DNA from 3 places in the Alteromonas sp. ABV4_150 genome. Region 1 is predicted to be linked to each of the others. Evidence: predicted binding sites of a transcription regulator. Region 1 holds the regulator's gene; each other region holds the start of a gene.

Region 1 (3,191 bases):
GCAGCGATATCAGCGATGATCTCAAGAATTCGCTTTTTACTATTACACTGAACCGCACACTCGGTGCGGTCCAGACTTACGATGGCTTGTATATCCATACTCAATTAACTACTAATGTTTTTTCAGTTTTTCCTTATGCTTGATTACCTGCCGGTCGAGTTTATCAACCATGCTGTCAATCGCCGCATACATGTCGGTATTTTCTGAGGATGCGAATACTTCAGCGCCACTTAAATGAACGGTCGCTTCGGCTTTTTGATTTAATTTTTCAACGTTCAGGATGACATGCACATTAGAAATGTGATCAAAGTGACGTTCAAGTTTGCTGAACTTCGTATCGACATAATTACGCAAAGAGTCGGTGATTTCGACATGATGACCAGTAAGGTTGATTTGCATATTTCGTCTTCCTTATATTATTAAGCCCAGTTAGATAAGGCTTTTGCGTTGGTTCGACGGCGGGATCGATAACGATTCCCGGTATTTTGCTATTGTTCGCCGAGCGACTTTTATGCCTTGCTCGGCCAACAACGAAGCAATCTTGCTATCACTTAGCGGCTTGCTAGGATTTTCGGCAGCCACTAACTTCTTGATCAATGCACGAATCGCTGTGGATGAACACTCACCACCTGACTCGGTTGCAACGTGGCTTGAAAAGAAATACTTCAGCTCGAAGATACCACGCGGCGTATGCATGTATTTTTGCGTTGTCACACGTGAAATAGTGGATTCGTGCATATCTACCATTTCTGCGACATCATTTAGCACCATTGGTTTCATCATTTCCGGGCCGTGCTCAAAAAAGCCCATTTGTTGCTGCACAATGCAATTTGCAACCTTCATCAAGGTATCGTTACGAGACTCTAGGCTCTTTATGAACCACTTGGCCTCTTGCATGTGTGAGCGGATGAATTGTGAATCGCTACTATTCTTGGCACGGCGACTCATTGCTGCGTACTGTTGATTTACGCTTAATTTAGGCAGACTGTCGGGGTTCAGCTCAACCACCCAACGGCCATTTTTCTTGGTTACTGAGACATCAGGAATAACGTACTCAGGCTCTTTAGTAACTAAAGCACTACCTGGGCGAGGATTCAAGGTTTGGAGTAAACGCATTGCTTCTCGCAGCTGATCTTCTTTCAATCGGCTCTTACGCATTAGCGTGCGGTAGTCTTTACTGCTCAGTAAGTCTGAATATTCCTCAATAAGCTGCTTCGCTTCAGTAAGCCACGGTGTGTCTTCTGAAAACTGGCGCAATTGCACCATAAGACACTCTTGAGGTGTACGAGAACCTGAACCAATGGGGTCGAACATTTGAATGCGCTTAAGCACACATTCTATTTCGTCCATTTCGATAGGCTCTTCTAAGTCATCGTCATTAACAGCATCTAAGATATCGTCAAGGGTAACGGTCAGATAACCCGACTCGTCAATTGAGTCGATAATAGCTGTGGCAATAGCACGGTCAGTATCTGAAAAATGAGTCAGGCGCATTTGCCAAAGTAAATGCTCTTGGATGTCTTCGGTAGTTTCACCTTGGAAGATTTGTTCGTCATCATTAGACGGGCCAGGCGCAGGCGCAGAAGAGGCGGAGTAGTACTCGTCCCAGGTGCTGTCGATAGGCAGCTCATCCGGAAGGTCGTTCTTCTCCAGTGCATCTCCTGCTTCTAGCGTGTCGCTTGATGCAGAAGCTGTCGCTTCAGCTGCACTATCGTCACTATCGACATTGTTCTTTTCTACTTGTGGCTCGTCGTTACCTTCTTCCACTTCTAACAGTGGATTAGAGTCGAGTGCCTCTTGAATCTCTTGCTGGAGATCAAGTGTAGAAAGCTGCAGCAGCTTGATAGCCTGCTGCAACTGAGGTGTCATGGTAAGTTGTTGGCTAAATTTTAGCTGTAAAGATGGTTTCATCTACGTCTTATTTAAATGCTCTAAATTGAATATACCAGAGCGAAACTGAAAAATGACAATTCGGTTACATTAACTATAGCCTGAATTGTTCGCCTAGGTATACATCCCTTACTTTTTGATTACTTAAAACCTGTTCCGCGGTTCCTTGCGCAATAAGCTCACCATGACTCACAATGTACGCCTTTTCGCAAACATCCAATGTTTCGCGTACGTTATGGTCCGTGATAAGGATACCAATACCCCTATCGCGAAGATGCTGTATTATCTTCTTTATATCATTAACTGATATTGGATCAACACCGGCAAATGGTTCGTCTAACAAAATAAATTGTGGTTTCGCTGCCAGAGCGCGAGCAATCTCAACTCGACGACGTTCTCCCCCTGACAAACTCATGCCCGTACTATTACGTATATGGTTGATATTAAATTCATCAAGTAGTGCATCAGCTTCTTCTTCTTGCTGTTGTGAATTTAAATCTTTACGGGTTTGCAAAATGGCCATGATATTTTCATGTACCGTAAGCTTTCTAAAAATTGACGCTTCTTGCGGAAGGTAGCCTATACCGCGGCGTGCGCGCTCATGCATTGGCTGGTGAGTAAGCTCACTATCATCAATTTCAATCTTGCCTTTGTCTAGGTTGACCAAGCCAACAATCATGTAAAAAGTGGTGGTCTTACCAGCACCATTTGGGCCAAGAAGACCGACAATTTGCCCAGTAGAAACTGAAAGACTCACATCGCGAACGACTTGTCGCGATTTATACGATTTAGCAAGGTTTTTAGCGCTCAAAGTTGCCATTGCTATTCATTGCCCTCGTTGTCTTTCTTAGACGACGTTTTACGAATAGTGTCAGGAGTAAACACTGTTGTTACTCGACCTTCACCATTTTCACCGGCGCCACCTGTTGCAAGCAATTGTTCAGTAATCATATCGAACGTAATTTTATCCCCTTGTACTTTACTAGAATCTTGCTGTAGTTCAGCATTACCGGCCAGAGAAATAGTGCGATTAACCACCTCATAGCGAATTTCATTAGCTTTGGCTGATACCGGTGTACCGTCTTCTAGTGATTGAGAGTAGCTTGCTGGGTTCCCTCGGGCGATAAATATTTCTCGGCCGCTGCCATCAGTAGCAATAACTTCTACTTCATCCGCTTCAATGAGGAGTGAACCTTGAGTAATCAGCACGTCTTCCTTGTACAGGGCCGTCTTGTTTTTACCATCAATAAACTGGGTATTTGACCCTATTTTAATGGGCTGTGAAAAATCTTCTTCACTGG
Region 2 (3,191 bases), 1.9 Mb from region 1:
GTCAAAAGGCTATAATTGCTAGGGTCGCAAGCCCTGAAGAAGTCGTGATACACTTGTAATAGTATGCGCTAAATATCTACTATTTTGTTCTCAATTTAGCTAAAGATATTTGCCAAATGGCCGATATTAATTACAGAGGCAAAAAAGTAGTGAGGACTGGATATGGCAATTAACAATATAAACAATGGGTTACCCAAAACACCCGTTGATAATGGGAAAGTTGCGCAGCAAAATCAAACGCAACAATCTCAACAACAAGCTTCAGCGCAATCAGCACAAACCGCACAAGCGCCAAGACAAGATTCTGTTTCTTTGACACAGTCTGCTCAGCAGCTAAATCAAGTTCAGAAGAAAGGAACTGAGGCGCCTGTTAATCAGGAAAAAGTAGATCGCTTAAAGAAAGCGATCCAAAGTGGTGAGTACAAAGTCAACCCTGAAGTGCTTGCTAATAAAATAGCGAAACTAGAATCCGAGATTTTTGGGACTAAGTAATTCGACGCGAAGAAATTAAGGTCTTTTCAACAGACACGGTTAATGAGATAAGTACAGTGACAGAACAAGCGAGCCAGTTAACTCAAGCATTATCACGTCAAGTGGAGCAAATGACTTCACTAGCGACGCTGCTTGAAAAAGAACTGCAGCTAATAAGTTCACGTGATGCAGAATCTTTAATGAATTTGTTGGATGAAAAAGCAGACCTTCTAACGTCCATACAAACTTTGGACGCCGAGATTGAAAGTGCTATCAGCAGTGAGAATTCAATGTCGGAGGAAGACAAAGCGTTAATGGCTGACGCTAAGAAGCTTCTCGAAGATTGTAAATATCGAACACAGGTCAATCAAAAAGCCGTTGAGCAAGGACAGCTACGCCTCACACATTTGCGGAATTTGATGATGGAAGTTCGAGCAAAAGAGTCACTCACTTATGACAAAAAAGGAAAGCCGAAAGGCGGAACCTTAGGCTCTGGAGTGAGTGCTTAGTTATCTACGTCGCTGTTTATTATGCCCATCGGCTGTTAGTTTAACTCTGTGACTACGCACCTTCATTTACTCCATGATAAGTTTGCTGGTCCAGCTCCTTTTTGGGTTTGTTTCTAGTAATACTTCACATCCTTCACTCGACGTGGCTTTGCAGTCGACAAGTAAATATCGTAAACCTGCTTCATATCCAGAGAAAGCTCGGTAACGTAGGTATCATCTCCCACAGGATAAGTCTTAACAACCTCGGCACCTCTAATTACTCCCTCAACCGACGCGCGTAATGTTTCGCTGTCAACAATAAGACCCGATACAGACTGTCTACCTTCAATTTTTTGACCATAAACCTGCTCGGTTAACTCACGGTATGCATCTAATTTTGACGCTTTCATTGCCATTATCAATTTCATGCTGTCGGACTCGCCATTTTGCGATGAAATTGGCGCATAGCCTACCGCTTTTAAAACAGGATAAGTTTCAGGCTCAACGGTTTCCCATTCGACGTGTTTATCAATAATGCCGCAACTGCTCAATGATATTGCCAGGCTAAACATGGAAGACCGCAAGAGTAACTTTGAATTCTTTTGTCTGTTCAACCACATAACTTAAAACCTCTGTGTGCATCAATAGTGAGTTAGTGACATCTAAATATTGACCTTATTTACCTTTATAAGCTAGTCGCATTTCAACAAAGCGTTATGAATAACACCAAACTCCATAAAGACGCTTTGTAGTCACATATCTTGGTAATAGTGAAATAAGCAAAAAATGCGCCCATTTTCTTTCAAATTTGACCTCCCCTTAAATTGGCACTTTTTTCGCATAGTTTCCATATAGATTACGACATTGTCTAAGCGCAATAGCTAAGCAACCACAGAGGTGCGACGTGCGACAAACAATCAGAACAACGCAAATGGCATGTTTAAGTAGAGTCATGGCGGTAGTTTGCCTACTTGTTCTAGTGGCGGGGCAAGCCAATGCCGTTTGGTACGAAGCCACGGGACAAGCGGTAGTAATGAATGGTGACAAAGAAGCCGCAAAACACGCAGCAACACAAGAGGCGCTTAAACAAGCTATGTTGTTCGCTGGGGCATCGGTGCAAAGCGTAGCCAAACTAACAAATGGGCTTTTGAAAAACGAAGAAATGACTATTCGCTCAACGGGTGAGGTCGAGCAGTTAGAACTCGTGAGTGAAACTTATGATGGCGATGTAATGACAGTTAGTGTGCGTGCAGACATTTTTCCAAAAGGAAAAGTCTGCTCAGCGCAGAACGACGAAAAGCACTTTGCAACTACTCACTTTAGAATAAGAAACAGAGCGCAATTAACCCAAGGAAGTATTTCGCATTTTGATAAGGCGTTTACACACCGTTTAGCAAAGGTAATGCAAGAGCAGACGGATAATCTCAGTCTAACTTACGTTGCTCCCCATACGGCAAAATTTGATAGCCGCTATACCGACAAAAACGTACGAACACTATCAGATCAAAGCAACACGCAATTTGTAATTATCGGGGTTATTGATGACTTAAGCGTTACGCCAAAAGAGGCATCCGTGTTTACACCGTGGCGAAGCGACACCTCACATCGTTCGTTTGCGATGTCTGTACAAGTTTATGACGGAATAAACGGCGGCCTGCTGTTCAGCTCCTCTTACGATACTAACGAAGAGTGGACGTTTGATAGGTTTGAAGACGTTGACGAATTTTCATCAACCTTTTGGCAGTCACGCTACGGTCAAGCAATAGACGGGTCAATCAGCCAATTGATAGAAGACATTAAAGAAGCGACAGCCTGCCAACCTGTTACTGGTCGCGTTATCAATATTGCGAACAACAGAATTTCAATATCTCTTGGGCGAGATAATGGCATTTCTGAAAAAGATGAACTATATCTTTATCAGGCCAAAGAGGTGGTCGACAATCGCGGTAGAAAATATCTTCAATATACGCTCTACCCCGGTACTTTTATTGTTGATAAAGCTTATGGCAATTCATCTGTGATAGTCAACGCAGCGTCTGGAATTACTGCGAATATTCAGGAAAATGATTTTGTAGTTAAGAAGTAAATCAGTTTTCACTTTATTAAATGTAAGTCACTGGGGTTGGAATAACGGGGTTGGAATATCAACAGACCCGTGTTATACCTATAACTACGTATAGTATCTAATACTTAAACTTCAGAAAGAGACCAGTACTCTCTCTTATACTTTAG
Region 3 (3,191 bases), 170 kb from region 1:
GCGCAACGTTGTGTACTAGTTCGTCGTTAAGACGCTCTAGGATGTTACGTGACGTTACATACTTACCCTCTTTACCCGCAAACGGAGACGTGTTTACCTGGAAGGTCATAGTTACAGTAGGCTCATCAACCGTAAGCGGAGGAAGCGCTTCAACTGTATTTTGGTCACAGATTGTGTCAGAGATCTTAAGTTCGCCAAGACCTGTGATAGCAATGATGTCGCCAGCATGCGCTGATTCGACTTCATGACGAGCAAGACCAAGGTAACCATATACTAGGCCAACCTTACCGTTGCGCTTTTCTCCATCAGCAGTAACAACCGTTACTTGTTGGTTTGGCTTAACTGAACCGCGCTTAACACGACCCACACCGATTACACCTACGTATGAGTTGTAATCAAGCTGAGAAATCTGCATTTGGAAAGGACCGTCTACGTCTGCATCAGGTGCAGAAACTTGCTCAACGATAGTTTCAAATAGTGCATTCATGTCTTCTTGAGGCTCGTCTGCATCGTGAGATGCCCAGCCATTTAGTGCAGAAGCGTAAACAACTTGGAAGTCAAGCTGCTCATCAGTTGCGCCTAAGTTATCGAAAAGGTCAAACACTTGGTCCATTACCCAATCAGGGCGTGCGCCAGGCTTGTCAATTTTATTAATAACAACAATTGGCTTAAGACCTTGAGCAAATGCCTTTTGCGTAACGAAACGCGTTTGTGGCATTGGGCCTTCTTGTGCATCTACAAGTAGAAGTACAGAGTCAGCCATTGACATTACACGTTCTACTTCACCACCAAAGTCAGCGTGTCCTGGAGTATCTACGATGTTGATACGGTAGTCGTTCCAGTTAATCGCTGTGTTCTTAGCTAGGATGGTAATGCCACGTTCTTTCTCGATGTCGTTCGAGTCCATTACGCGTTCTTCTTGCTCGCCTCGGGATTCAAGGGTGCCAGACTGCTGTAACAGTTTGTCTACCAGGGTGGTTTTACCGTGGTCAACGTGGGCGATGATTGCGATATTACGCAATTTACTAATATCAGTGGTATTCATGCTTAATATAGAGCCTGTGTAAATCGATGCCAACTTAATTCGGGAATCGAATAAGTCTGCATTAGATTTGTTGCAAAAAAATGCAGATAGAGAAATTTGCGCGGATTGTACAGAAAAACCACGACGTTTGCGCACCTTTTTTTGATTAGAAGTCACTTTTATTAGAATTATCTCTTTAGTTCAAAAAACAACCATCCCAATTGCACCGAATTGAACATATACAGTGGTGATGTGATACAAAGTGATCTAGGCTAGATGACATAAAAGTAAGAATTAAGCACCACAATAGAGCGCTGCCGCACTATAATGGTGCAAGCCTATTCAAATGGAAGTGATAGATGCCTGTCTATGCCGCAAAAATCGGCATGCTTGTAAATGGCATGATAATCGCTTTAACTTTTGCCACTGTTGGGGTGAAGCTGATCATTCCGCATTTTTACATTAAACCTGGAGGACACGATGTCAGTAGATAAGGCATTAGAGCTGATTAAAGAAAGTGAAGCGAAGTTTGTAGATTTACGTTTTACCGACACCAAAGGTAAAGAACAACACGTATCAATTCCTGCAAGTGTTGTTGATGAAGAATTCTTCGAAGAAGGTAAAATGTTCGACGGTTCTTCAATTGCTGGTTGGAAAGGCATCAATGAATCAGACATGGTTCTTCTTCCAGACGCAGATAGCTGCGTTGTAGACCCTTTCGCAGAAGAAACACAAGTAAACATCCGTTGTGACATTGTTGAGCCTTCAACAATGGAAGGTTACGAGCGTGATCCACGTTCTGTAGCACGTCGCGCAGAAGAGTACTTGAAATCTACAGGTATCGGCGACACATGCTTCTTCGGTCCAGAACCAGAGTTTTTCCTTTTCGACGACGTGCGTTTCCACACAGATATGGCTGGCTCGTTCTACAAGATTGACTCTTCAGAAGCAAAGTGGAACTCAGGTGAAGAATTCGAAGGCGGCAACATGGCTCACCGCCCTGGCGTTAAAGGCGGCTACTTCCCAGTACCTCCGGTAGATTCTGCTCACGACATCCGTGCCGCTATGTGTATGGTTATGGAAGAGATGGGCCTAGTAATTGAAGCGCACCACCACGAAGTAGCGACAGCGGGTCAAAACGAGATCGCTTGTGAATTCAACACGCTAGTTAAGAAAGCGGACGAAATTCAAGTTTACAAGTATGTGGTACACAACGTTGCACACGCATACGGCCAAACTGCTACCTTTATGCCTAAGCCACTTGTTGGCGATAACGGTTCTGGTATGCACTGTCACCAGTCTATCTCTAAAGACGGCGTGAACATCTTCGCAGGTGACAAATACGCAGGTCTTTCTGAAGAAGCACTTTACTACATCGGTGGTATCATTAAACACGCGCGTGCAATCAACGCCTTCGCCAACGCTTCTACAAACTCTTACAAGCGTCTAGTTCCTGGCTTCGAAGCGCCGGTAATGCTTGCATACTCTGCGCGTAACCGTTCTGCATCAATTCGTATTCCACACGTAACTAGCGATAAAGCGCGTCGTATTGAAGTACGTTTCCCTGACCCAACAGCTAACCCTTACCTTGCATTCTCTGCAATGCTAATGGCTGGCCTTGACGGTATCAAAAACAAGATCCACCCTGGCGATGCTATGGATAAAGACTTGTACGATCTACCTGCAGAAGAAGCGGCTGAAATTCCAACTGTTGCAAGTTCGCTTGAAATGGCACTTGAAGCACTTGATAACGACCGTGACTTCCTCAAAGCCGGTGGCGTGATGACTGACGACATGATTGATGCTTACATCGACCTTAAGTCTGAAGAAGTGACTAAGCTTAACATGACAACTCATCCAGTTGAGTTCGACATGTACTACAGCGTGTAATAACACACTGTATAGCGATATATACTAAAGCCCGCTCTGCGGGCTTTTTTTATGGGTGCTAATTAACTACTATGTCCATAGGGTGATGTTAAAAAATAATATCTATGTTTGCGGCATTAGAGCAGCCAGCCAAACGCAAATCTTTTTTAACTATCACTTAATAGGCTCAAAGACAGAGCCAGTCTACCAATGTAGTAAGCTAGCATTTTCAAAATATACAGATTAGGTAACGACACGTGCGAAACAAAATGCGATACATTTGCTTATTCACACTACT

Evidence for each region. The regulator sigma-54, encoded in region 1, starts transcription at its own class of promoters, with help from an activator protein. The targets are predictions, from matches to a motif close to GTTGGCACGNNNNTNGNNT.
Region 2: a site for sigma-54 is predicted at 1,783-1,801, ahead of ACYX4M_RS11655 (flagellar assembly protein T N-terminal domain-containing protein). Genes of this name have one in related genera too.
Region 3: a site for sigma-54 is predicted at 1,420-1,438, ahead of glnA (glutamate--ammonia ligase). Genes of this name have one in related genera too.

What each region holds. Positions count from the first base shown of each region.
Region 1 covers NZ_CM149971.1:812,113-815,303, reverse strand. Annotated here, with positions in the region: gene ptsN (PTS IIA-like nitrogen regulatory protein PtsN) at 1-98, opposite strand, end outside; gene hpf (ribosome hibernation promoting factor) at 112-399, opposite strand; gene ACYX4M_RS03500 (RNA polymerase factor sigma-54) at 430-1,911, opposite strand; gene lptB (LPS export ABC transporter ATP-binding protein) at 1,985-2,710, opposite strand; gene lptA (lipopolysaccharide transport periplasmic protein LptA) at 2,713-3,191, opposite strand, start outside.
Region 2 covers NZ_CM149971.1:2,690,883-2,694,073, reverse strand. Annotated here, with positions in the region: gene flgA (flagellar basal body P-ring formation chaperone FlgA) at 1-59, shown strand, start outside; gene flgM (flagellar biosynthesis anti-sigma factor FlgM) at 163-492, shown strand; gene flgN (flagellar export chaperone FlgN) at 549-980, shown strand; gene ACYX4M_RS11660 (LPP20 family lipoprotein) at 1,094-1,579, opposite strand; gene ACYX4M_RS11655 (flagellar assembly protein T N-terminal domain-containing protein) at 1,864-3,045, shown strand.
Region 3 covers NZ_CM149971.1:638,482-641,672, forward strand. Annotated here, with positions in the region: gene typA (translational GTPase TypA) at 1-1,045, opposite strand, end outside; gene glnA (glutamate--ammonia ligase) at 1,505-2,914, shown strand.